Regions from separate parts of the Leucobacter sp. CX169 genome, predicted to be linked through region 1. Evidence: predicted binding sites of a transcription regulator. Region 1 holds the regulator's gene; the other holds the start of a gene.
What was found. The regulator LexA, encoded in region 1, represses DNA repair genes until DNA is damaged. The targets are predictions, from matches to a motif close to TCGAACANNTGTTCGA.
Positions count from the first base shown of each region.

Region 2: JW030_RS04240 (HNH endonuclease signature motif containing protein) is a predicted target of LexA. The motif match lies at 1,258-1,273, and genes of this name have one in related genera.

Region 1 covers NZ_CP071051.1:1,785,868-1,797,890, reverse strand. The annotation lists gene JW030_RS08195 (hypothetical protein) at 1-466, shown strand, start outside; gene JW030_RS08190 (methylenetetrahydrofolate reductase) at 463-1,365, shown strand; gene lexA (transcriptional repressor LexA) at 1,362-2,033, opposite strand; gene JW030_RS08180 (LysM peptidoglycan-binding domain-containing protein) at 2,286-2,690, shown strand; gene JW030_RS08175 (histidinol-phosphate transaminase) at 2,695-3,777, shown strand; gene hisB (imidazoleglycerol-phosphate dehydratase HisB) at 3,809-4,417, shown strand; gene hisH (imidazole glycerol phosphate synthase subunit HisH) at 4,414-5,046, shown strand; gene priA (bifunctional 1-(5-phosphoribosyl)-5-((5-phosphoribosylamino)methylideneamino)imidazole-4-carboxamide isomerase/phosphoribosylanthranilate isomerase PriA) at 5,117-5,863, shown strand; gene JW030_RS08155 (SseB family protein) at 5,872-6,774, shown strand; gene JW030_RS08150 (branched-chain amino acid transporter permease) at 6,791-7,123, opposite strand; gene JW030_RS08145 (AzlC family ABC transporter permease) at 7,110-7,790, opposite strand; gene JW030_RS08140 (DUF1844 domain-containing protein) at 7,837-8,229, opposite strand; gene infC (translation initiation factor IF-3) at 8,559-9,176, shown strand; gene rpmI (50S ribosomal protein L35) at 9,237-9,431, shown strand; gene rplT (50S ribosomal protein L20) at 9,466-9,849, shown strand; gene JW030_RS08120 (RNA methyltransferase) at 9,955-10,755, shown strand; gene JW030_RS08115 (Dyp-type peroxidase) at 10,752-11,939, opposite strand; gene JW030_RS08110 (copper chaperone PCu(A)C) at 11,923-12,023, opposite strand, start outside.
Region 2 covers NZ_CP071051.1:943,875-955,897, reverse strand. The annotation lists gene JW030_RS04250 (Ppx/GppA phosphatase family protein) at 1-265, opposite strand, end outside; gene deoC (deoxyribose-phosphate aldolase) at 270-1,058, opposite strand; gene JW030_RS04240 (HNH endonuclease signature motif containing protein) at 1,327-2,931, shown strand; gene JW030_RS04235 (N-acetyltransferase) at 3,054-3,923, shown strand; gene JW030_RS04230 (RNA helicase) at 4,186-6,765, opposite strand; gene JW030_RS04225 (AAA family ATPase) at 6,762-9,896, opposite strand; gene JW030_RS04220 (exonuclease SbcCD subunit D) at 9,898-11,106, opposite strand; gene JW030_RS04215 (NADH:flavin oxidoreductase/NADH oxidase) at 11,240-12,023, shown strand, end outside.

The DNA of each region.
Region 1 (12,023 bases):
CAGGATCGGCGTCCACACCTGTCCCGGAAGCGACCGGGACTCGGCGCACAGCGCCGAGGTGGACTACGCGGAACTGATCCCGGAGCTGTTCCAGATCGAGGCCGGGTACTTCCTCGTGCAGGCGGCGAGCGAGCGCGACCCCGATCGCGTTGCCGCGCTCGTGGGGCGCGAGATCACTCGCCTGGGTGAACGGGCCCCGCACGTGCGCTTGGGCGTCACAAACCCGCTCACACCGAGGCTCGAGACGGCTGAGGAGGTGCGCGACCAACTGGTGCGGGCGGCCCGGTTCGTCCCGCCCGAGCGGCTCGGCTCAACCGACGACTGCGGCTTCTCGCCGTACGTCATCGACGACAAGCCGCGTCATGGCTCGGCGGATTTTGCGCGTGAGGTGGCGTTCGCGAAGATCGCGACCCGCGTTCGGGGCACCGAGCTGGCACGCGCCGAGCTCGCGGGGGTTGCCTCGTGAACGCCCTGCTGCTCACCGGATCCCGCCCGACCCTCGCCCGATTCTCGTTCGAGGTGTTTCCCGCCCGCACGCCGTCGGCGGCGCTCGCGCTCGGCCACGCGGTGCAGCACCTCTCGGCGGCCGAGCCCGACTTCATCTCGGTGACGTACGGCGCGAACGGGACGAACCGAGACGCCACACTGGAGCTGTTGCAGTACCTGCGCCGGCACACCGACGCGTTGCCGCTCGCGCACCTCACGACCGTGGGGGACGACCGGGACGAGCTACGGCGTCAGATCAACGCTTTCATGGACTCGGGCATTCACGACTTCTTGGCGCTGCGGGGCGACCCGCCGGCGGGCCAGAGCGAGGCGGACGTTGCCTCCGCAATCTCGGCGGCCGAGCTCACCGCCCTTGTCACGCAGGTGCGTTCCGAACGCCCGGCGTTTACGAGCGTGGGGCGCACCGCCGTGGCGGCGTACCCCAACGGGCACCCGTCGACGCGGTCGCGTTCGGCCGACCTCGACTGGCTCGTCGCGAAGCAGGAGGCGGGTGCGTCGCTCGCGATCACGCAGCTGTTCTTCCATGCGGAGGAATACCTGGGCTTCGTCGACGAGGCGCGCGCGGCCGGGCTAACGATCCCGGTGCTGCCGGGGCTGATGCCGGTGTCGACGTCGGCGCAGCTGCGTCGCGTGGCTCAGCTCGCCGGACGACCGGCGCCGGCAACGCTCGAGCGTGCGCTGGAAGTGGCGGGCGGGTACGCCCCCGAGCTCGGGGTCGAGTTCACGCTCGCTCTTTCCCGCGAGCTTTTGGCGGGCGGCGCTCCCTCGATCCACCTGTACACCTTCAACCGGCACGAGCAGGTGCTCGCGGTGCTGCGAGAGCTCGGGCTGCTGACCCCTGACCCGGTGCGGGCCTAGACCGAGCGGAAGACCGCTACGACCTTGCCGAGAATGTCGGCGTGGTCGCCCAGGATGGGTTCGAACGCGCTGTTGCGCGGGAGCAGCCAGGTGTGGCCGTCGCGCTGCCGGAAGACCTTGACGGTGGCTTCCTCGTCGAGCATCGCGGCGACGATGTCGCCGTTTTCGGCGGTGTTCTGCTGGCGGATCACCACGTAGTCGCCGTCGCAGATCGCCGCATCGATCATCGAGTCTCCGACGACGCGGAGCATGAAGAGCTGACCGCCGCCGACGATTTGGCGGGGGAGCGGCACGAGCTCCTCGACCTGCTGCTCGGCCGTGATCGGAATGCCGGCGGCGATTCTGCCGACGAGGGGAACCAGGCGAGCTTCACCGGTCTCGGGGCCGTTCTCGGCCTCGCGGGCGCTGCGGCTTTCGGCGAGTTCGACCAGCACCTCGAGCGCGCGCGGTCGGTTTGGGTCGCGGCGAATGTAGCCGCCGAGCTCAAGGTTGCCGAGCTGGTGGGTCACGCTCGACAGTGACGCGAGGCCGACCGCGTCGCCGATCTCGCGCATGCTCGGCGGATAGCCGCGGCTCTCGACCGAGCGCGAGATGAACTCGAGAATCGCCCGCTGCTTCTCGGAAAGCGGCTTACCGCGGCCATTCGACCGGGTGGAGGAGCTGGCCATAGTGCAGTCCTTTCGGGCGGAACCACCGCGCAAACGTCAATGTCGGTGGTCCGTGGTTCAGTGAGCTCGTGTTCGAAACACTAGCCCCAATGTTCGAGCGAAAACAAACATCTGTTCGAGTGTCGCAAGGAATATATCGTCACGATGTTCGAATTTGAGCTTGCGGAATCGTTTGTTCGAAGATACATTCGAAACAAATGTTCGCATCGAACTGGTGTGGAGCGTCTCGAACGTACTGATCGAGGAGGAACAATGTCTGTCATCTCACTGCCCGTGTCGGGCATGTCGGCGTCATCAGCTACCGCCCGCACCCGGCTGCGGATTACCCGCCGCGGGCGCATCGTGCTTGCGGCGTTCGTATCTCTGCTCGTCCTCGGCGTCGTCGTGTTCGGCGCGGTCTTCGGCGCAGCTCAGGCCCAGGCGTCGAGCGAGTCGAGCCAGCAGGAGTTCGGCTACCTTGTCGTTCAGCCGGGCGACTCGCTCTGGCAGATTTCGAGCGGGCTCGATCCGAAGGCCGATCCGCGCGACCTGATCTCTGAGATCGTGCGCCTGAACCAGCTGGGGGGCTCCGACGTTGAGGTCGGGCAGACCCTGGCCGTACCGCTGCGGTTCTCCGACAACCCGAGCGTTGTCAAGGGGTCGGGTCTCGTAGACTAGCTGGGTGACCAGCCTGAGTGATCTTCCCCTCCGCGACAACCTGGTGGGCAAGCGCCCCTATGGGGCACCGCAAGATGCCGTGCCCGTGAGCCTGAACGTCAACGAGAACACCCATCCGCTGCCCGAAGGGGTCGTGGCGGACATTGCAGCCGCCTTGGTCGAGGCGGTGCGCGGGGTGAACCGATACCCCGATCGCGAGGCGACCGAGCTGCGCGAGGGACTCGCCGGCTATCTCGGTCACGGCCTGACCGCAGCGCAGCTGTGGGCCGCCAACGGGTCGAACGAGGTGCTGCAGCAGGTGCTGCAGGCGTTCGGTGGCCCGGGTCGTTCGCTCCTGAGCTTCACCCCGACCTACTCGATGTACCCCTTGCTCGCCGCGGGAACCGACACCGAATGGATCGGCATCGAGCGGCCCGAGGGCTACGCGCTCGACGCCGAGTTCGTCGAGGCGGCGATTCGCGAGCACGCTCCTTCGATCACGATCATCTGCACGCCGAACAACCCGACCGGCACGACGACGACGGCCGACGTCATTACGGCGGCGTACGACGCCACCGATGGGATCCTGATCGTCGACGAGGCGTATGCCGAGTTCGACGCGGAGAACCCGAGCGCGATCGCCCTGCTGCCCGGACGCCCCCGCCTGCTGGTCTCGCGCACGATGAGCAAGGCGTTCGCCTTCGCCGGCGTGCGGCTCGGCTATCTCGCCGCGGACGCCGCCGTGGTCGACGCCCTCCGCCTGGTGCGCCTGCCCTACCACCTGTCCGCGCTCACCCAGGCGGCGGCCACCACCGCCGTCCGGCACGCGGGCCCCATGCTCGCGACGGTGGCCGACATTCGCGTGCAGCGCGACCGCCTCGCCGTCGCGCTCCTGGAACTCGGCTATCGCGTCCACGACTCGGGTGCGAACTTCCTGCTCGTCGGCGGCTTCGCTGACCCGGCGGCGACGTTCACCGCGCTTCGCGAACGCGGCATCCTGATTCGCGATCTCTCGATCGAGGGCCACCTGCGGATGACGGCGGGAACCGAAGCCGAGACGACGACGCTGATCGCGGCGCTCACCGAACTGGCGCCGAACGACCGCTAGGGCGACCGGCGTTCTGGCTAGGATGGTGCACATGAGCGCAGCCCCCCGCACCGCAACGCTTGAGCGTGCGACGAGCGAGTCCCAGATCACCGTTTCCGTGAACCTCGATGGCACGGGCGAGTCGGATATCGAGACCGGCGTGCCGTTCTTCGATCACATGCTGACGGCGTTCGCCCGCCACTCGCTCACCGACCTCACGGTGCGCGCGAAGGGTGACATCCACATCGACGTGCACCACACCGTCGAGGACACCGGGATCCTGCTCGGCCAGGCCCTGCTCGAGGCGCTCGGCGATAAGAGCGGGATCTCGCGGTACGGCGATGCCCTCGTGCCGCTCGATGAGGCGCTCGCGCAGGCGGTCGTCGACATCTCGGGGCGCCCCTACCTCGTGCACAGCGGCGAGCCCGCCGGCTTCGAGTTCCACCTCATCGGCGGTCACTTCACCGGTTCAATGGTGCGTCACTTCTTCGAAGCCATCACGCTGAACGCGCGCCTGACGGTGCACGTCCGTCTCGTCGAGGGTCGCGACCCGCACCACATCGCCGAGGCGGAGTTCAAGGCGTTCGCGCGCGCTTTCCGACAGGCAAAGGAACTGGATCCGCGGGTCGCGGGGGTGCCCTCCACCAAGGGCGCACTGTGAGCCTGCCGCGCGTCGCCGTCCTCGAGTACGGTTCCGGCAATGTGCACTCTGCGGTGAAAGCGCTGGTGCGCGCCGGCGCCGAGGTCAGCCTGACCCGGGACCCCCTCGAGATCGCCGAGGCCGACGGGCTGTTGGTTCCCGGCGTCGGTGCGTTTGACGCCGTCATGCGGCAGCTCGAGAGCGTGACCGGTGACGCCATCATCGCGCGGCGGCTCGACGCCGGCAGCCCGGTGCTCGGCATCTGCGTCGGCGAGCAGATTCTGTTCTCCCGCGGCATCGAGCGCGGCGCTGAGACCGCAGGCCTCGCTCGCTGGGCGGGCACCGTTCGTGAGCTCGAGGCGCCGGTGCTGCCGCACATGGGCTGGAACACGGTCGAGGTGGCGGCAGGATCGGTGCTCTTCGACGGCATCGAGAACGAACGTTTCTACTTCGTACACTCGAACGCGGCGACCGAATGGGACACCGCCGCGGGCGCACCCGAGACGGCCCGCGTGAGCTGGGCCGAGCACGGTGAACGGTTCATCGCCGCCGTCGAGGATGGCCCGTTGTCGGCGACCCAGTTCCACCCCGAGAAGTCGGGTGAGCCCGGGATCCGGCTGCTTGAGAATTGGGTCCGCAGCCTGGGCTAGGCTGGTGTCTTGTTCCGTGCGGCCGCGAGGCCATTGGCCCGGACCTCCACGTTGCAAACAAGAAGGAACGATGAGCGAGTTCAACAAGCGCCCCAAGCTGGAGCTGCTGCCCGCGGTCGACGTCGCGGATGGGAAGGCAGTGCGCCTCACCCAGGGCGAGGCCGGAACCGAGACCAACTACGGCAACCCGGTTGACGCCGCTCTCGACTGGATCGAGCAGGGTGCCGAATGGGTGCACCTCGTCGACCTCGACGCGGCATTCGGACGCGGCAACAACGCCGCGATCCTGCGGAAGGTCATTCGTCAGTCGAAGGGCGTCAACATTGAGCTCTCGGGAGGCATTCGCGATGACGCGAGCCTCGAAGCAGCGCTCGGCCTCGGCGCCAAGCGCATCAACCTGGGCACCGCTGCCCTCGAAAACCCTGAGTGGACCCGCTCGGTGATCGCCCGGTACGGCGAGCGCATCGCGGTCGGCCTCGACGTGCGCGGCGAGACGCTGGCGGCACGCGGCTGGACCGAGGACGGCGGCAACATCTGGGACGTCATGGAGCGCCTCGAGAAGGTCGGTTGTGCACGGTACGTCGTGACCGACGTGACGAAGGACGGCACCCTCCGCGGCCCGAACCTCGAGTTGCTCACGCAGGTCCTCGAGCGCACGCACCGCCCGGTCGTCGCCTCGGGCGGCGTCTCGAGCCTGGACGACCTCGCCGCACTGCGCCAGCTCGTGCCGCTCGGCCTTGAGGGCGCGATCGTCGGCAAGGCGCTGTACGCAGGGGCCTTCACGCTCGCTGCCGCACTCGACGTCGCCGGGGACTAGCAGAGGCTATGGCCGCCAAGCAGCTTCCCTCCGAGGGATGGCCGGACGGGCAAAAGCCTGCACCCGGCCCCGCCCTGCCCGCAGGGTTGGTGCCCGGCGGCGACGTCGATTCCGCGGGATTCCCGTGGGAAGGCCGAACGTTCGACCACCACGGCACCGCGTTCGCCGGTGACGACGGCACGACTCCGGTCGCGGTGGCGGCAGCGGTGGCTCGGGTGCGTGAAGTGGGCGAGCGAAGCGCCGGGGGCGACCCGGCGGCGCTTCGCGAGCTCGCCGAGGCGCACGCTGACGCGGTCGCGGCTTTTGGTGCCGAGCGCTTTCTCGTTGCGCTGATTGCGGAGGCGGGCGAACTCGGCGAGACCCCCGAGGGGCGCATCGTCGAGAAAACCCAGGAGCTCTCGATTGTGACGGTGGCGGCACCCGACGGGCGCCGAGTGCTGCCGATCTTCAGCTCCGTCGAGACGATGCGGCGGTGGCACCCTGAGGCCCGGCCGATTCCGGTTCCGGGAGCGCAGGCGGCCCTCGCCGCGGCGCAGGAGCACACCGACCTGATCATGATTGACGCGGCGACGCCCGAGCGCGAGTACGGCGTTCGCCGCACCGCGCTCGAGGCGTTCGCGCTCGGCCAGCGGGTGCTCCCGGGCTGGGCCGAGCCCGAGGTCGTAGCCGCGTTCGCGCTGAGCATCGCCGCGGAACCGGACGTGCTCGGCATCACGCTCGAACCGGGCGACCCATTGGCCCGCCTGATTGCTCCCGAGACCCGAGTGGTGCTGACGCTTGCCCCGGGCCTCGATCGGGCCGCGCTCGACGCGCTGCTGGCGCGGATGCAGCAGCGCTGGGCTGAGAGCGCGCTGATCGCCGATCGGGTGGACTCGATGACGGTGAGCCTGCGCGCTCCCGACCAAAGCTAAGCGGAATCCGCCCCGGCTAGGCCGGAAAGAACGCGATCAGCGCGACGTAGCAGGCGGTGCCGGCGCCGACGCTGAGTACCGTGCGGCGACGCGTCGCGAGGTGCACTGCCACCGTGACAGCTGCCGCGACCGGGACGGCCCACCACGTGCCGGGGCGCTCGACGAGTACCCCCTGCAGCGTGATGATCGCGAGAATCACGAGGATTCCCGCCGGCATCCATCGACCCATGCGGGTGATGAAGCGCGACTTGCGCAGCGGCTTCAGGATGGCGAACGGGATCGCGCGGAGGGCGAATGTGATGAGCCCCGAGATGACGATCGCGGCGATCAGGTACTCAGTGCTCGGCATGGGGGAGCTCTCCCTCCTCTGGGGCGACCGGCTCGTGCTCGCGTACGAGGGCGTAGCGAAGCGCCAGGAGCGCCGCGAAGAGGATCAGCGCGACGAGCATGGCTGCGCCCGGGGTCGCGAGGAGCGCCACGGAAGCCGAGACGCCGGCGAGCAGCACCGAGGGCAACTCGCGCTTCGACCGGAAGGCGTCGAGCGTCATCACGATGAAGAGCGCGCAGAGTGCGAATTCGAACCCCTCGATCGGCGCGGGCAGCGCGCTCGCGATCGCGAGACCCACGAGCCCACCGGCCACCCAGTAGGCGTGGCACGCGACCTGCATCGTGAGCATGCGGGTGCTCGAGTTCACCTCGCGCGGCATGAGCGCCGCGGTCGCGTACGCCTCGTCGATCATCGCGTAGACGGAGTAGGCGCGGGCAAACCCTGGCCTTACGACCTCGATCGGGAACGAGAATGCGTAGAAGACGTGGCGGAAGTTCACCGCGAAGACGGCCACTGCGATCGTGGAGAGCGGCGCGACGGCCGCGAGCATGGTGGTGAGTAGCAGCTCAACGGAACCCGCGAACACCACAATCGAGAGCGCTGGCGCCACCCAGCCAGGGAGGCCGACCTGCACGACGAGGAAACCGAGCGCGATGCCGAGGGGAAATACGCCGAGCCCGACGGACAGTGAGTCCGTCAGGCCCGCTCGGACGCGCTCGCCCCTGGTCGTGAGGCTAGATGACAGAGCCGGTCCACTTCTCGCCCGGGCCCTTGCCGGGCGCGTCGGGGATTGCGGACGCCTCGCGGAAGGCGAGCTGCACTGAGCGCAGGCCGTCGCGCAGTGGGCGCGCGTGCGAGTCACTGATCTCGGGGGCACCCGCCGTGACGAGCCCGGCGAGCGCGTTGATGAGCTTGCGCGCCTCGTCGAGGTCGGTCTCTTCCTCGGGGTTGTGGGCGAGTCCGCACTTCACTGCCGCGGCGCTGAGCAGATGCACGGCGGCGGTCGTGATGACCTCGACCGCGGCGACGTCCGCGATATCGCGGGTGGCCTGCGAGACGGTTTCGCTGGAGGCGATGAGCGTCTCGTTCGTGGTGTCGAGTGGCTGCTCGTTGGGGGTCTCGCTCATGGGGTTCTACTTCTCTTTCTCGGCCAAGACCACAGCAAAAAGCTGCGGGGCCGTGTACTCGCTGCATCGGCGCTTTGGAAGGCGGCGGGTCTTCTGCTAAACTTGCTGAGGCTCTCGTTCATCCGATCGAGAACTGAAGTGGAGATTCTCCCACCCGCAACCAGTTACTAGGTTACCGGGTTGTTGACACCCCGTCGGTCAGCGTTCATCGCAGGCAGGCAGCTCTAGGGTGTAGTGTTTTGCGTGAACGCACGCCAGGCCCTGATCTTCGCCGACGTGGCACCCCAGAGTTGGGGAGCCGTCGCCCCACGAGATCAGAGGAGCCGGCGATCAGCGATCCCCGTACGAATGACAGAATCCGCGTCCCCGAGGTTCGCCTGGTAGGTCCAGGCGGCGAGCAGGTTGGTGTGGTGTCCATTGACGCAGCCCTGAAGCTTGCGGCTGATGCAGATCTCGATCTCGTCGAGGTCGCCCCGAACTCAGTACCTCCCGTCGCCAAGATCATGGACTTCGGCAAGTACAAGTACGAGGCGGCGCAGAAGGCCAAGGAAGCCCGGCGCAACCAGGCCAACACGGTCCTCAAGGAGGTCCGCTTCCGCCTGAAGATCGATACGCACGATTACGAGACCAAGGTCAAGCGCGCGATTGGCTTCCTGGGTCAGGGCGACAAGGTCAAGGCAATGATCCTGTTCCGCGGTCGCGAGCAGTCGCGTCCCGAGCAGGGCGTGCGTCTGCTGCAGAAGTTTGCGGAAGAGATTGCCGAGTACGGCACCGTCGAGTCGAACCCGATGATCGATGGCCGCAACATGGTCATGGTCGTCGCGCCGCTCAAGAACAAGTCCGAGGCGAAGGCCGAGCAGAACGCTCGCCGCGCTGAGGCAAAGGCCACCCGGCGCAACGTCTCTGATGAGACGAGCGCCGAGCAGCCCGAGACTTCGGCCGAGTAACACACTCGTCCGGCCCACACGTCGTCGCGAGAGCGACACGCACAACACAAGGAGAAATTGATGCCTAAGCAGAAGACCCACTCGGGGGCGAAGAAGCGCTTCAAGCTCACCGGTTCCGGCAAGCTCATGAAGCAGCGTGCGGGCATGCGCCACAACCTCGAGGTCAAGTCCTCGAAGCGCAAGCGCAGCCTGAACGCGGACGCGATGCTCTCGAAGGGTGACGCGAAGCAGGCCATGAAGCTGCTCGGTCACTAGGTCCCCACACTTTTTTTGAATAGGAAGAACTGAAATGGCAAGAGTAAAGCGGGCGGTAAATGCCCACAAGAAGCGTCGCGTAATCCTTGAGCGTGCAGAGGGCTACCGCGGTCAGCGGTCGCGCCTGTACCGGAAGGCCAAGGAGCAGCTGCTCCACTCCTACACCTACGCCTACAACGATCGTCGTAAGCGTAAGGGTGACTTCCGTCGCCTCTGGATCCAGCGCATCAACGCTGGCGCTCGCCTGAACGGCCTGACGTACAACCGCTTCATCCAGGGCCTGGCTATTGCCGGCGTTGAGGTTGACCGTCGCATGCTCTCGGAGCTCGCCACGAACGAGCCCGCAGCGTTCGCCTCGATCGTTGAGGTCGCGAAGAAGGCCCTGCCTGCCGATACCTCGGCGCCCAAGCAGGCCTAAGCTCTTCCCGCTTCATTCACAAAGCCCCGTCGGTCTTCCGGCGGGGCTTTGTTGTGTGTCGGCCCGTTCACCGAACGTTTTCCCGGCCGGCGATAGACTGGTGGGGTGATGGAGAACCCGCGCTCCCCAAGCGTGCGCCGTGCGGCGAAACTGGCGAAGAAGTCCGAGCGTTTGGCGACCGGGCGGTTCTTGCTCGAGGGACCGCAGGCCGTGCGCGAGGCGCTGATGTACCGACCCGACCTGGTCGACGAGATCTACGCGACCCCGAAGGCGCTTGAGAAGCACCCCGAGCTGGGGGCGCTCGCGAACGACCACGGTCGCAGGATCGACGCGGCAAGTGACATCGTCATCGCCGCGATGGCCGACACGGTCACCCCGCAGGGCGTCGTGGCCGTGGCCCGCGCCTTCCCGACCGCGCTTTCCGCCGTGTTCGCCGAGAAGCCCCGGTTGGTTGCGATCCTCAACGAGATTCGCGACCCGGGCAACGCCGGCACGATCATCCGCGCGGCGGACGCGGCCGGCGCGGACGCCGTTATTTTCGCGGGGGAGTGCATCGACCCTTTCCACCCGAAGGTCGTGCGTTCGACGACCGGATCACTCTTCCACATCCAGGTCGCGCTCGCCGGAGACCTCGCCTCGCTCCTGGAGCTCGCCCGCTCCTCAGGGCTCCGGGTGCTGGCCGCGGACGTTCGTGGGGACGACCTCACCGATGCCCGCGACGACGGTACCCTCGCTGAGCCCGCGGCCTGGCTGTTTGGCAACGAGGCGCGGGGGCTCAGCGAGGAATCGCGCGCGCTCGCAGACCGCTCGCTGAAAGTCCCGATCTACGGCGCCGCCGAGTCCATGAACCTGGCGACCGCCGCGTCGGTTTGTCTGTACCAGTCGGCGTTCGAGCAGCGCCGCTAAGCGAACAGGCTCGCGCCCAGCATGCCTCCGGGGCGCCAGCCCCCTGGGACGGCGAACACCGCCGATCCGGTGTGCGTGACCCACTCGTTGAGCAGATCGAGCTCGTCGAGGCGACGCTGAATCGGCACGAACTGTGCGAGTGGGTCGCGCTGATAGCACGCAAAGAGCAGCCCCTGCTCGGTCCCGTCGTCGTAGTTCACCGCACGGCGATAGATCCGCTCGGCCGGGTCCTCTGAGCGGGCGCGCCGAATGTGCGCGAAGTCCGGGATGACGGTGAGCCCGAGGGAGTCGGTCGCCGCGAAGTCCGGCTCGTCATGCTCTCGCGCACCGGTGAGCGGAGCCCCGTTCTTCAGCGTCCGCCCGATCGATTGTTCTCGGCCGGGCCGGTCGACCTGTTCCCAAGTGTCGAGCTCCATCCGGATGCGCCGCACCACGAGCGCGCTGCCGCCCGAGAGCCACCCCGTGTTGTGCCAGACGAGTCCCGCAAAATCCGGAGAATCGGGGGCGGGATTCACCGTTCCGTCGACCTGCCCCATGAGGTTGCGCATCGTCGTCTTCGGGTGCTCGGCCCCGCGTGCGCGCCGGAAGCCCTGCTGCACCCAGCGCGGGGTGGCGAACGAGGCGAGGCTGCGGTGCAGCATGCGGGACGCGTGGGACACCGCGATCGAGTCGTCCCCGGCGATCACGAGCAGCAGGTCCCCGCCGTCGTGGCGGCCGTCGAGCGCGTCGCGAGAGAACGCGGGCAGCGCGGCGAGCCAGGTGGGACGCTGGGCAGGATCCACCCGGTCGACGAGGCCCCCGCCAAATCCGACGGTGACGGTGAGCCCTGCCGGCACCGCGGCCAGCTCGGGCTCGCTGTCCGCGAGGGGAGCCTCGCCCGAGGTCAGCGCCTCGATATCTGCCGTCAATACCCGGAGGAGGCGGCGCACCCCGTCGCGATCGACCTCGGGGCGAAGATCATACGCGGCGTAGCGATGCTGGGCGGCCGGCGCCGAGACGATGCCGGCCTGGTGCTCCCCGTGACACGAAACGTGTTCCTGGCCGAAGCGATGCTCGACGGGCGCGGGGGCGGGTGCGCCGCCCCGCAACGCGACGGCCGTGGCCCCGGCGCCGATCAGCGCGCCGGCGCCGGCCGCGCCCCCCGTGAGGAGGGCGCGGCGGCTGAGGTTAGTGCTCGGTCGCATGGTCATCGTGCTCGCCCGGGGCGTACTCTTCGTCGGCGCCGGCGGTGTCACGCACCGGAACCACGACGTCGAGCGTCGTGCCGT
Region 2 (12,023 bases), 840 kb from region 1:
CGTTGGTCGCCTCGCGAATGGCCGAGGTCGCTGTGGGAATGAGGTCGTCGACACCGATCTCGTTGACAGTCGTGACCGCCTCCTGGATCGACGAGATGATCAGCCGGATCCCGATCTCACTAATCGCCCCGTCGGCGTCGAGGTAGCGCATGAGCCGCAGCGTCGACCGCTGCGAGTGGTACGGCACGGGGCTCGCGCCGGCGTGCGCATCGACGATCAGCAGATGGACGGTGTTCGACCCGACGTCGATGACTCCGAGGCGCATGGCGCTAGTACCCGCCGCTCTGGGCGGCGGTATCGGCGGCACCAGCCCCGCCGGTCTCGCTGGCCCCGATTGCACCGGCAGGATCCTGCCCGCCGCCATCGCCCGCACCGTTCTCGTCAGCATCGAGCTCTGCAGCGATCGCGGCCGTGCCCGACAGGCCAAACCGGGTCGCGCCGGCCGCGTAGAGCTCGCGCACCGCAGCGGCTGTGCGCACGCCGCCCGAGGCCTTGACGCCGAGGCGCCCGCCGACGGTGTCGGACATGATGCGGACGGCCGCCACGCTCGCGCCACCCGCGGGGTGGAAGCCGGTGGAGGACTTGACGAAGTCCGCTCCCCCGCCCTCGGCGGCGCGGCTCGCCAGGACGATCTCGATGTCCGAGAGCGCCGCGGTCTCGAGAATGACCTTGAGCACGTGCCCCTCGGTCGCGTTGCGCACCGCACGCACCTCGTCTTGGACCGCGGCGAAGTTGCCGGCGCGCACGAGCCCGAGGTTCACAACCATGTCGATCTCGTCGGCGCCCTCCTTTACCGCGCGGGCGGCCTCGAAGGCCTTGACCTCGGCGTGGTGGGCTCCGGAGGGGAAGCCGACGACCGTGACGATCTCGAGCCCGCGCTTGTCGACGGGCAGAAGGGAGGGGCTGATGCAGACGCGCTTGACACCGAGCTCGCGTGCGGCGTCGAGGAAGGCATCGAGCTGCGCCGGCGTCGTGTCGCTGGCGAGCAGCGTGTGGTCGGCGATGGCCAACAGTTCGTCACGGGTGAGGGCTTCTGCGCCCTGGGTGTGGTCGGTCATCGCTCGATCGCCTCTCGCTTGGTGTTCGCCCAGCTGGTGTCACCTGTGCTGCCGGGGCAGCGCCCGGCGTCGCCCGGCATTTCGCCGAGCAGATGAGCCCAGAATAGAGCAGGTACAGCTGCGGGATCAGGATATCGAGGAAGTTGAGCGGCCTGCCGACTGAGCGGGTTGGTGGCGGCCGTTGGATGCCTTCGCTTTCTCGAAGATATATTCCCACCTTGTTGCGACTCTACATCGAATTTTTCTTCTATTCATGAGAGAATAGGGTATGGCACTCACCGCTTCCGGTGTCGACGACGACACCCCCGAAATCGTCTCGCAGGCGCTGCTCATTCGAGCCGCCGCGGCGCTTTCTGAGGCGGTCGGCGACAGACTGGGGCTCAAGACGGACCGCGAGATCGTTGCGCTCACCCAGCAAGTGGAGGCCTTGGGACGGCAGGTGGACGCTCTGCGCGTCGAGCTCGCGGGCGAGGTAGACCATCGAGCGCGAAACGACTTCGGCTCGGGTTCCCTCGCGTTCCGGCACGGCTGCCACAACGCGACCGAGCTCCTGCGGCGCCTTGCCTTGGTGTCGGCCGGCACAGCGACAAAGCGGTTCGCGCTCGCCCGCGTGACGCGCGCTCAGCTGGGGTTCTCGGGCAGCACCGTCCCACCGAAGTTTCCCGCGGTCGCCGCGGCGCTCGCCTCGCACGCGATCTGCATCGAGAGCGCCGAGATCATTACGCGCGGGCTGGGTGTGCTCCCCGGCCACGTTAGTGCCGAGGATGTCTCGCATGCCGAGCAGTGCCTGGTTGCCGCGGCCTGCGGCACGACGCCGCCGGGCGGCCAGGCCGCCGTGTCGGCGGCGCACGCGGACGACATCCGGACGATGTGCCGGCCGTGGGTCGCGGTTCTCGACCAGGACGGCCCCGAGCCCCGTTTCGACCAGCAGCAGATGCATCGCTTCATCAGCTTCGGCCACGAGAAGAACGGTCTCGTGCCGATTCGGGGCGCGGTGGCGCCGGAGGTCGCAGCGCTCGTGGGCCGCATGTTCGACGCGATCAATTCGCCGCGCACTCGCGAGGCCGGTGGCCCTACCGCCACCGACAGCGGCGTCACTGCCACCGCCACCGCCATCGCCACGGCTGAATCCGCACTCACCACTCCGCCATCAATTGCCGGCACGCCCGCCCTTTCCGGCGGGAGTTCGGTTCGCTTCGTCCCGGTCGACCCCTCCGACGATTCAGACGGCGACGCCGATGACTTCGCCCCTGCCGATCGCCGCACACCCGGCCAGCGGCGACACGATGCGTTCGCCGCGATCGCGCAGGCCGCGAGCCAGCAGGACAGCATCCCGACGCTGGGCGGGGCCGCGGTCACCGTGCTCATCCAGGTCGAAGAGGAACAGCTCACAGCGAAGCACGGGTTCGGTTGGTTGCACGGGCACGACGGCGAGGTCACCCCGATTTCAATCGACGGCGTTGCTCACGCCAGCTGCGCTGGCAGCGTGCACCGGGTCGTGCAGAACAGCGACGGCCGCGTCATCGAGCTCGGGAACTCCCAACGCATCTTCACCGCCCATCAGCGCCGCGTGATCGCGATGCGCGACGGCGGCTGCATCATTCCCGGCTGCAGCGTCCCCGCTTCCTGGTGCGAAGTTCACCACGTGACCGAGCACGCCAAAGGCGGATCTACTCATACCGACAACGGAGCCACCCTGTGCTGGTATCACCACCGATCCCTCAGATCGAACGGGTGGGAAGTACGCATGAGAGACGGGTTGCCCGAGGTGCTTGCCCCGCCGTGGATCGACTCCGGCCGTGGCTGGCGATCAGTGCGACCGCCGACGCGGCCGCCGGGGCTCGACGCGCTGCGCCGCCGCCGCACGGGATAGTCGCTGCACAGGATAGCCGCTGCACCACAGAGGTCTGCCGTCGCGCCGCCATCCCGCTCACCGGCGGGCCCGGGCCCGCGCCACCCGGCCTTCTCCTCCGCCTCGGCGATACACTCAATCCCATGCGCGAAGACGATCTCCCCACGAACTCACCTGCCCAGCCCGAGGTCGAACTGAAGATGGGCGGCATCGAGTTGCTGCCCATCGTGCAGCCGCTCTGGGAGGCGCTCTACGACCATCACCACGAGAACGGTGACGCCGGCCTCGCCGTGCGTCCCCGCGAGGAGAGCTGGCCGCTGCGCTTCGCGCACTACGAACAGATCTTCAAGGATCACACCGCCTTCGCCATCGTCGCCCACACCGCCGGGGTCCCCTCGGGCTACGCGCTCGCGTACGAGGACGACCCGATCGACGAGGACGACGAGCGCTCGATCGTCACCATCGAGAGCCTGGTCCTGCTGCCTGAAACGCGCGGGCAGGGCATCGGGACCCTACTGCTCGCCGCGGTCGAGACTGAGGCGTCCGAGCGCTGGGAAGCAGCCGAGTCCGCCCTCGAGGTCATGACCGGCAATGAATCGGCGGATGCCTTCTACGAGCACGCTGGCTTCGTCGAGCGCGGTGAGACCTGGCTGCGCCTCGCACCCGCAGGCGGACCAGCCGTGGGCGAGCGTAAGACCAACGAGGATCGCCTGGGCGAGCTGCTCGACGAGCACCTCGATGACGAAGAAGCACTGTTCGCCCTCGCGCTCGAGGACGGCCCCGACGACACGTGGCTCACCTCTGATGTCTTGGTCGTCGGCCAGCCGGAATACGACGTCGAGGCCGATGCCGCAGCTCTTGAGGCGGCGCTCGCACCGTTCGCCGCAGCGGGCGCGACCTCGGCGCTCATCGCGCTCGATAGCGAGACCGACGCGGGCTGGCCCGAGGCGCTCGAATCGCTCGGCTTCCGCAAGGTCCTGCGCCTACTGACGCGCCCGATCGCAGCAAACTAGGGCGACTCCCCACAGCCGCCCTAAGCTCGCCCTCGTCGAGCTTGGGCGATCGGTCGCTTCAGATGATTTGAAGCAGCACCTTGCGCAAGCTCGACGGCGAGCAGCACCCTGATCCGAGGGCGCAACCTGCCGAGCGAACGCAACCAATCGACCCGAGGGCAAGGTTTCCAGCCCGCAGGGCCGGAAACCGCGGCAGCCGCAGGCCACCGTCAGGGATGAAGAGCGCTCAACGGCGCCGAAGCGTTGACGAGCAAATGCCCCACTAGCCGCCGTGCGGCCCGACCTCCTGCACAATGACGACCGGCTGACCGGCCTCTTCCGACTCGTCGAGGTCGACGATGCCGCGAATCGACCAGTCGTGGTCGCCTTCGGGATCCTGCAGGACCTGACGGAACTTCCATACGTTCGCACCCGGCTCGCCGCGGTCGATCTCGAGCAGCTTGGGTGAGCGCGCGGTCGCGTCAATCGCGATCGAGTCGTACTCATCGAAGTACTTATCGAGCGCGTCGCGCCAGTCGTCCTCGGTGAAGCCGAAGCCCGAGTCGAGCTCGGCGAGCTCGCGGTAGTACTCGTGCGATGCGGCCTGCACGCGGCGGAACAGGGCGTTGCGCAGCATGACGATGAACGCGCGCTCGTTCGCGAGCACGCTGCGGGAGGGCGGCGGCAGCTCGTGCGCGGCCTTCTCGTGCGCCTCGGGGTCGGGGTGCGCGAGCGACTCCCACTCGTCGAGCAGGCTCGAGTCGACCTGGCGCACGAGCTCGCCGAGCCACTCGATGAGGTCCTCGAGCTCCTCCGTCTTCTTCTCGACGGGCACGGTGCGCTCGATCGCGCGGAACGCGTCCGAGAGATAGCGCAGCACGGTGCCCTCGACGCGGCTCAGCTCGTAGTACGAGACGAGGTCGCGGAAGTTGAAGGCCCGCTCGACCATGTCGCGCACGACGCTCTTGGGGCGCAGTGCGTAGTCCCGCGCCCACGGCACCTCGGCCGTGTACGCCTCGAACGCCTCTCCGAGCAGCTCCTCGAGCGGCTTGGGGTAGGTGATGAGCTCGACCCGCTCCATGCGCTCGTCGTACTCGATGCCCTCGGCCTTCATCGCGCCGATCGCCTCGCCGCGCGCCTTGTGTTCCTGGGCCCGCACGATCGCGCGAGGATCCTCGAGTGTCGCCTCGATCACCGAGATGACGTCGAGCGCGTAGGTCTCGCTCTCGGGCTCGAGCAGCTCGATCGCCGCGAGCGCGAAGGGCGACAGCGGCTGGTTCAGCGCGAAGTTCGCCTGCAGCTCGACAGTGAGACGCAGCAGGTGCTGCCCGCGCTCCTCGACCAGGTCGACGATGCCGCCGCGGCGCAGCGTCTTGAAGATGTCGATCGCGGTGCGGGCGTGCGCGTACTGGCGCGCGCGCGGCTCGTGATTGTCGAAGATGAGCTCGCGCATCGTCGCGAGCGCCTCCCCCTCGTGCCGCTCGCCACGGGCGATGACCGAGAGCACCATCGAGTGCGTGATCTTCATGCGGCTCACGAGCGCCTCGGGCTGGGCGCCGATCAGGCGTTCCATGCTCGACTCGCTCCACGAGACGAAGCCCTGCGGCGCCGACTTCTTCTTGGCCGGCTTGGCCTTCTTTCCACCCGCCTTACCATCGGCCTTGGCGGCCGCCTTCGCCGCGAGCTTCACGTTCTCGATCTCGTGCTCGGGCGCGAGCACGACGATGTCGCCCTCGGTGTCGTAGCCGGCGCGGCCCGCGCGACCCGCGATCTGGTGGAACTCGCGGGCGGTGAGCTGGCGCATGCGCTCGCCGTCGTACTTCGTGAGGGCCGTGAGCATGACCGTGCGAATGGGCACGTTGATACCGACGCCGAGGGTGTCGGTGCCGCAGATGACGCGCAGCAGGCCGCGCTGGGCGAGCGTTTCGACGAGGCGTCGGTAGCGGGGCAGCATGCCCGCGTGGTGCACGCCGATGCCGGCGCGGACGAGGCGCGACAGCGTCTGCCCAAAGCCGGTGGCGAAGCGGAAGGTGCCGATCGCGTCGGCGATCTCGTCGCGCTGCTCGCGCGTGACGACACGGATGCTCGAGAGCGCCTGCGCCCGCTCCACCGCCGCGGCCTGCGCGAAGTGCACGATGTACACCGGCGCCTGGCCGTCCTCGAGCAACTTCTCGACGGTCTCGTGCGCGGGCGTCACGGCGTAGGTGAACGCGAGCGGGACGGGCCGCTCGACTCCCGAGATGTTCGCGGTCGATCGCCCGGTACGGCGGCTGATGTCGTCCGCGAGGTCGTCAACGTCGCCGAGCGTCGCCGACATGAGGAGGAACTGCGTGTCCTTCATCATGAGCAGCGGCACCTGCCACGCCCAGCCGCGATCCGGCTCTGCGTAGAAATGGAACTCGTCCATGACGACCTGCGTAATGCCGCCGGTGTCGCGGTCGCGCAACGCGAGGTTCGCAAGAATCTCGGCAGTGCAGCAGATGATGGGGGCGTCGGGGTTGATCGAGCTGTCGCCCGTGATCATGCCGACCTTCTCGGCGCCAAACACGGCGACGAGGTCGAAGAACTTTTCGCTGACCAAGGCCTTGATGGGTGCGGTGTAGACGGTGCGGCGCCCCTCGGCCAGGGCGACAAAGTGCGCGCCGAGGGCGACGAGCGACTTCCCGGTACCGGTCGGGGTCGCGAGGATGACGTTGCTGCCGAAGGCGATCTCGAGCACCGCCTCTTCCTGCGCGGGGTAGAGGCGCAGCGCCTTCTCTTCCCACGCCCACTCCTCGAACGCCGCGAAGATCGCGTCGGGGTCGCCGAGCGTGCCGCCGAAGTCTTCGTCTGCGTGCTGGTCGAGCAGTTCGCCGAGCGTCATGAGGGGGTGTCCTTCCCGGGGGCCCGATCTGTGCCACCCGTGTCGTCGTACTCGATGCGACTCGCACCAGAACTGTCTACGACCACCTCTATTCTGGCCGGGATTTGCTCTTTCATTTCCGCGACGTGACTAATGAGGGCGACGGTGCGCCCGCCCTCGCGCAAACTGTCCAGGATCGCCATCGCCTGACCGAGCGCGTCGGGGTCGAGCGAGCCGAAGCCCTCGTCGATGAAGATCGTGTCGAGCGTGATGCCGCCTGCCTCTGCCGTCACGACGTCGGCGAGGCCGAGCGCGAGGGCGAGCGAGGCGAGGAAGGTCTCGCCGCCCGAGAGCGACTCGGTGCTGCGCGGGCGCCCAGTGTACTCGTCGAGCACGCGCAGCCCGAGCCCGGACTGGCGCCCGCGCGCCTGCAGACTGTCGTCGTGTTCGAGCGTGTAACGGCCGCCGACCATGGCGCTCAGGCGCCGGTTCGCGGCCTCGATGATCGCCTCGAGCCTCGCCGCGAGCACGAACACCTCAAGCCGCATGCGCCGCGTGTTCGGGTCTTTCCCTTCAACGCTGCCCGCGAGGTTCCGGATCAGCGCGAGCGCCTCGGCTCCCGCCGCGCTCTCTGCGAGCTGGGCGTCGACCCGGGCCAGCAACTCGTCGAGCTCGTCGGCCTCGTGCGTGGCATCGGCGTCGGCCTTCGCGGCCGCGCGGGAGTGCTCCCGGGCGAGCTGCTGTCGGGCTTCGGCTGCGACGATCGGCGCACGGTCGGCCGGGACATCTTGCAACTCGGGCTCGGCGAGCACGCCGTCGATGCGCTGCCGCTCGGCGTCGTATTTCTTGATGGTGTCGGTGAGCTCGGCAAGCTCGGGCTCGTGCAGCTCCGCGTCCCGCGCTTCGGCCGGGGTGGCGAAGCCGTGGGTAGCCAGGGCCGCAGTGGCCTCTTGTCTGGCCGTGGCCTCGGCTTCGGCCGAGCGGGTCGCGGCACTCGTGGCGGCGGCGTGCCGGTCGAGGGCCTGGGCGAGCGCGGCGACCGCGTCGCGGCGGGCGGTGAGGCTGCCGAAGGTGCCGCGCGCTTTTTCGAGAGTCGTCGCCTCGGCGTCTCGCTCGGCGCGGGCGGCCTGCGCGCTGGCGGCTGCCGCCGCGAGGGCCTCGGCCGCGAGCCGGATGGACTCGTCGGCCGACTCGCGCTCGGCGCGCAGCCGCGCGGTCTCGGCCTGGCGGGCGGGAAGTTCGTCGGCCGCGGCCTGGGCGGCGGCGTGCGCGGCGTGCGCTTCTCTGACGAGTTGCTCGGCGGCCTCGGCGTCGCGGCCCCCGCCTTCGGTGCGGGCAGTGGCGAGCTCGGTGGCAGCGAGCGCCTCGGCCGCGCGGGCCCGATCGAGGGCGTCGCGGGTGGCGTCAGTGGCGGCCTCGGCGACTGCCAGCGCGGCCTCCGAGAGGTCGGGGGCGTCGGCGTCGGTTGTCGCCGGGTCGGCCGCGTCGGGGCTCGCGGGGTCCGGGTGCTCCGTCGAGCCGCACACCGCGCACGGCTCGCCGGGCTTCAGCTCGTCCGCGAGGATGCCCGCGGCGCCCGCCCGGCGCCGCGCGAGGAGGTCGCGGTACGCGTCGAGCGCGAGGGCCGCACGGTCGGCGGCGGCGCTCGTCTCGCCGCGGAGAGCTTCGAGCTTCGCCTCAATCGCGACCACTCGGGTGGCAGCGGCGCGGGCAGACTCTGCGCGTTCGAGCGCCGCGGCCAGTTCGGCGCGGGGCGCGCTCGCGGTCAGTGCCGCCTGCTCGGCCTGTTCTGCTTCGGCGAGCTGGGTCGGCAGCTGGGCCGCCCGCTCGCGGGTCTCGGCGAGCAAAGCCTCCGCCGCGGTGTGGGCGGCCTCAAGCGCCTCGATCTGGGCGTCGCGCAGCGCGAGCGCGCCCTCACGGGTGACGAGCGCCGAGAGCGCCCCGGTGGCGGCGTGGGCCTGCTCGGCGGTGACGGTAGCAGGCTGTGTCTCCCCCTCGACGAGCCCGTCGAGCGCGTGCTCCCCCGCCGCCTCGCGGGCGGCGTCGAGCGCGGTCGCCTGGACGGTCAGCTCGTCGTCCGCGGTCGATCGGGCAGCCATCGCGGCGGCCTCACGGCGGACGGTATCGGCCACGCGCGCGGCGCGCTCGGCGGCGTCGCGGCGGGCGCGATCTTGGGCGATGGCCTCGGCGGTCTCGTCGAGCGTGAGTTCGTCGCGCCGGGCCGCGCGGAGGCGCAGCTGGCGGTGCAGCAGGTGGCGGGCGGACTGCAGCTCGGACTCGGCGGCCTCGTCTGCGGCGAGCGCGGCGTCCGCCTCTGCCTGGCGGTTCGTCGCCACGGCGCGCAGACGCTCGGCCGCGACACCCAACGCCTCGCGGCGGGCAGCTGGGCCGGTCGGAAGCGGCAATACGGCGGCGGGCTCGGTGGCCTCAGCCACATCTGCGCCGGGATCGAGAACGCCGTCACTATCGCCCCAGACCCCCGCCACCCGCGCCTCGGCCTGCTCGAGCAGCCCCGCGACGAGGCTCTCGGCCGTGCCGTGCGCTTGCTCTGCGGTCTTGCGGCGGGCGGCGAGATCCTGTTCGATCCTGTCGAAGCGCTGGCTCGCGAACAGGGTGCGCAGCAGCGCCTGGCGCTCGGAGTCCTTCGCGTGCAGGAAGCGCTGGAAGCGGTTCTGCGCGAGCAGGATGACCTGTAGGAACTGGTCGTGGTTGAGCGCGAGCACGGGCGCCAGCTCGGCCGCCACGTCGGTGGGCCGCGCGGCGACCCCGTCCCACTCGCCGGCCGCCTCGTCGAAGCGCCAGAGCTCGGCCTCGCCCTTCTGCGTCGTGGTGCCGGCCCCGCGGCGCTTCGGCCGCTCCCAGTCGGGCGTGCGCCGCACGCGGTACCGCTCCCCCGACATCTCGAACTCGAGCACGACCGAGGTCTCGTCGTCGGGACCGCAGTGGTCGCTGCGCACCCGCTTCGCGTCGCCGTCGTATCGCGGCACGGCGCCGTACAGCGCGAAGCTGATCGCGTCGAGCACGCTCGACTTGCCCGCCCCGGTACGCCCGCCGATCAGCAGGATCCCGTCGCTCGCCGCCCGCTCGAAGTCGAGTGTCTGCGTGCGGTGGAACGGCCCGAAGCCGGTGATCTCGAGGCGGAGTACCCGCATGTCAGTTGCCCTTCACTTCGGTGCCGGCACTTCCGGCCGCCCCGGCGGCAGCGAGCACCTCGGCCAACAAGGCGCGCTCCTCGGCGCTCGCGCCCTCGCCCGCGCGCACGTGCTGCAGGAACTCGTCGACGACTTCGATATCTGGGCGGCGCTCCACCCGGGCCGCGTAGCTGCGCGTCGACTTCGCCGGCGCCCCCTCGGGCGCGAACTCCAGCTGGGCGCAGAACGGGAAGCGCTCGCGCAGGCGGCGCATCGCGTCGATCGGGCGAACGGGGTCGGTGAGCGTCACCTGCACCCAATCCTGCTCGTGTGGCGCGTGGGCCGGGTCGGCGAGCACGCCCTCGAGCGTGCCGCGCAGCCGAGCGAGCGGCCGGGGCACCGGCAGATCGAGCCAGGTCACCGCGTCGAGGCCCGCCGCCCCGAGCTCGACGAGCCACACCCCGCGCGGCTTGCCCGCCTCAGCGAAGGAGAGGTGCAGCGGGGCGCCGCTGTAGCGAATGCCCTCGGCGAGGCGCTGCCTGCCGTGGATGTGGCCGAGCGCGGCGTAGTCGAACCCTGCGAACACCGACGCGGGCACGAGGTCGAGCCCGCCCGAGGTGACGTCGCGCTGCAGCCCCGCGGCCGCCTCGGCGACGGCAGGATCCTGCCCGTTGTCGTCCACTGCCGTCGCCACCGCAAAGCAGTGCGCCATCGCGACCGCACGACCCCCTCGAGCCGCACGCAGCTCGGCGATCTCGCCCGTCACACGAGCGAGCAGCGTGTGGTGCTCGCGCAGCGCCTCGCCCGGGTAGAGGCCGCGCTGCAGCATCGGTTCGAGGTACGGGATGCCATAGATGTCGACCGTGCCGTGCTCGTCGGTGAGCCGCACGGGCCGCCGGAACGCGTCGGGCGCCGCGAGCACGTGCACACCGCCCAGCGCCGCCCACTCGGCCTGGAACCCGAGCCGGCTCGCGTTGTCATGGTTGCCGCTCGAGAGCACGACGACGGCGCCGGCCTCGCGGATGCCGCGGATCACCTCGGCGAGCACCGCGTAGAGATCGGCCGCCGGCGCCGCGTGGTCAAACACGTCGCCCGCGACGAGCACCGCGTCGACCTCATGCTCGCGCACCAGCTTCGGTAGCTCCGCGAGCACCTCGCGCAGCTGCGGCACCGTCGGGTGGCCGTGGAAGCTTCTGCCGAGGTGCCAGTCCGAGGTGTGCAGCAGGCGCATATCGGCTCGTTTCCCTAATGATTTCGCGGATCCACTTGGTTCTGGGTGCCCCCGAAGCGATCTGGACGTAATAAGCGTGTCACACGCCACCGACATGCTTCGTCGCGTCGGTGGTGTTCCCTAGACTCGCGCTGTGAGCAAACCGAATCTCTTCAGCCCGATCCGCCTGCGTGACGTCGAAGTCCGTAACCGCGTCTGGGTCTCGCCCATGTGTCAGTACTCCGCCACCGAGGGCGTGCCGAACGATTGGCATGTCGTCCACCTCGGCGCCTTCGGCCGCGGCGGCGCGGGCCTCGTGCTCGCCGAGGCGACGGGAGTCGTGCCCGAGGGCCGCATCAGCCCCGGCTGCCTCGGCCTCTGGAACGACGAGCAGGAGGCGGCGTTCGCCCACGTCGCCAAGGTCGTGCACTCGCACGGCGCGAAGTTCGGCATCCAGCTCGCCCACGCGGGCCGGAAGGCCTCGCTGTACCGTATGCTGCCCGGCCAGCCCGACGGGTCGATCCCGCTGAGCACGCCCGAAGCGCCGACCGAGGGTTGGGAGACCGTGGGCCCGTCGGCCATCGCCTTCCCCGGGCTACGCGAGCCGCGCGCCCTCGAGACCGCCGAGGTCAAGGACATCGTGCAGGCCTTCATCGCCGCCGCCGCACGAGCAGCCCGCGCGGGCTGCGACGTCGTCGAGCTGCACGGCGCGCACGGCTACATCCTCCACTCCTTCCTCTCCCCGCTGAGCAACGAGCGCACCGACGAGTACGGCGGCTCCCCCGAGAACCGGGCCCGCCTCTTGCGCGAGGTCGTCCGCGGCATCCGCGCCGAGCAGCCCGAGCTGCCGATCCTCGTGCGCATCTCGGCGACCGAGTGGACCGACGGCGGCTTCGGCATCGAGGACTCGAAGCAGCTCGTGGGCTGGCTCATCGAGG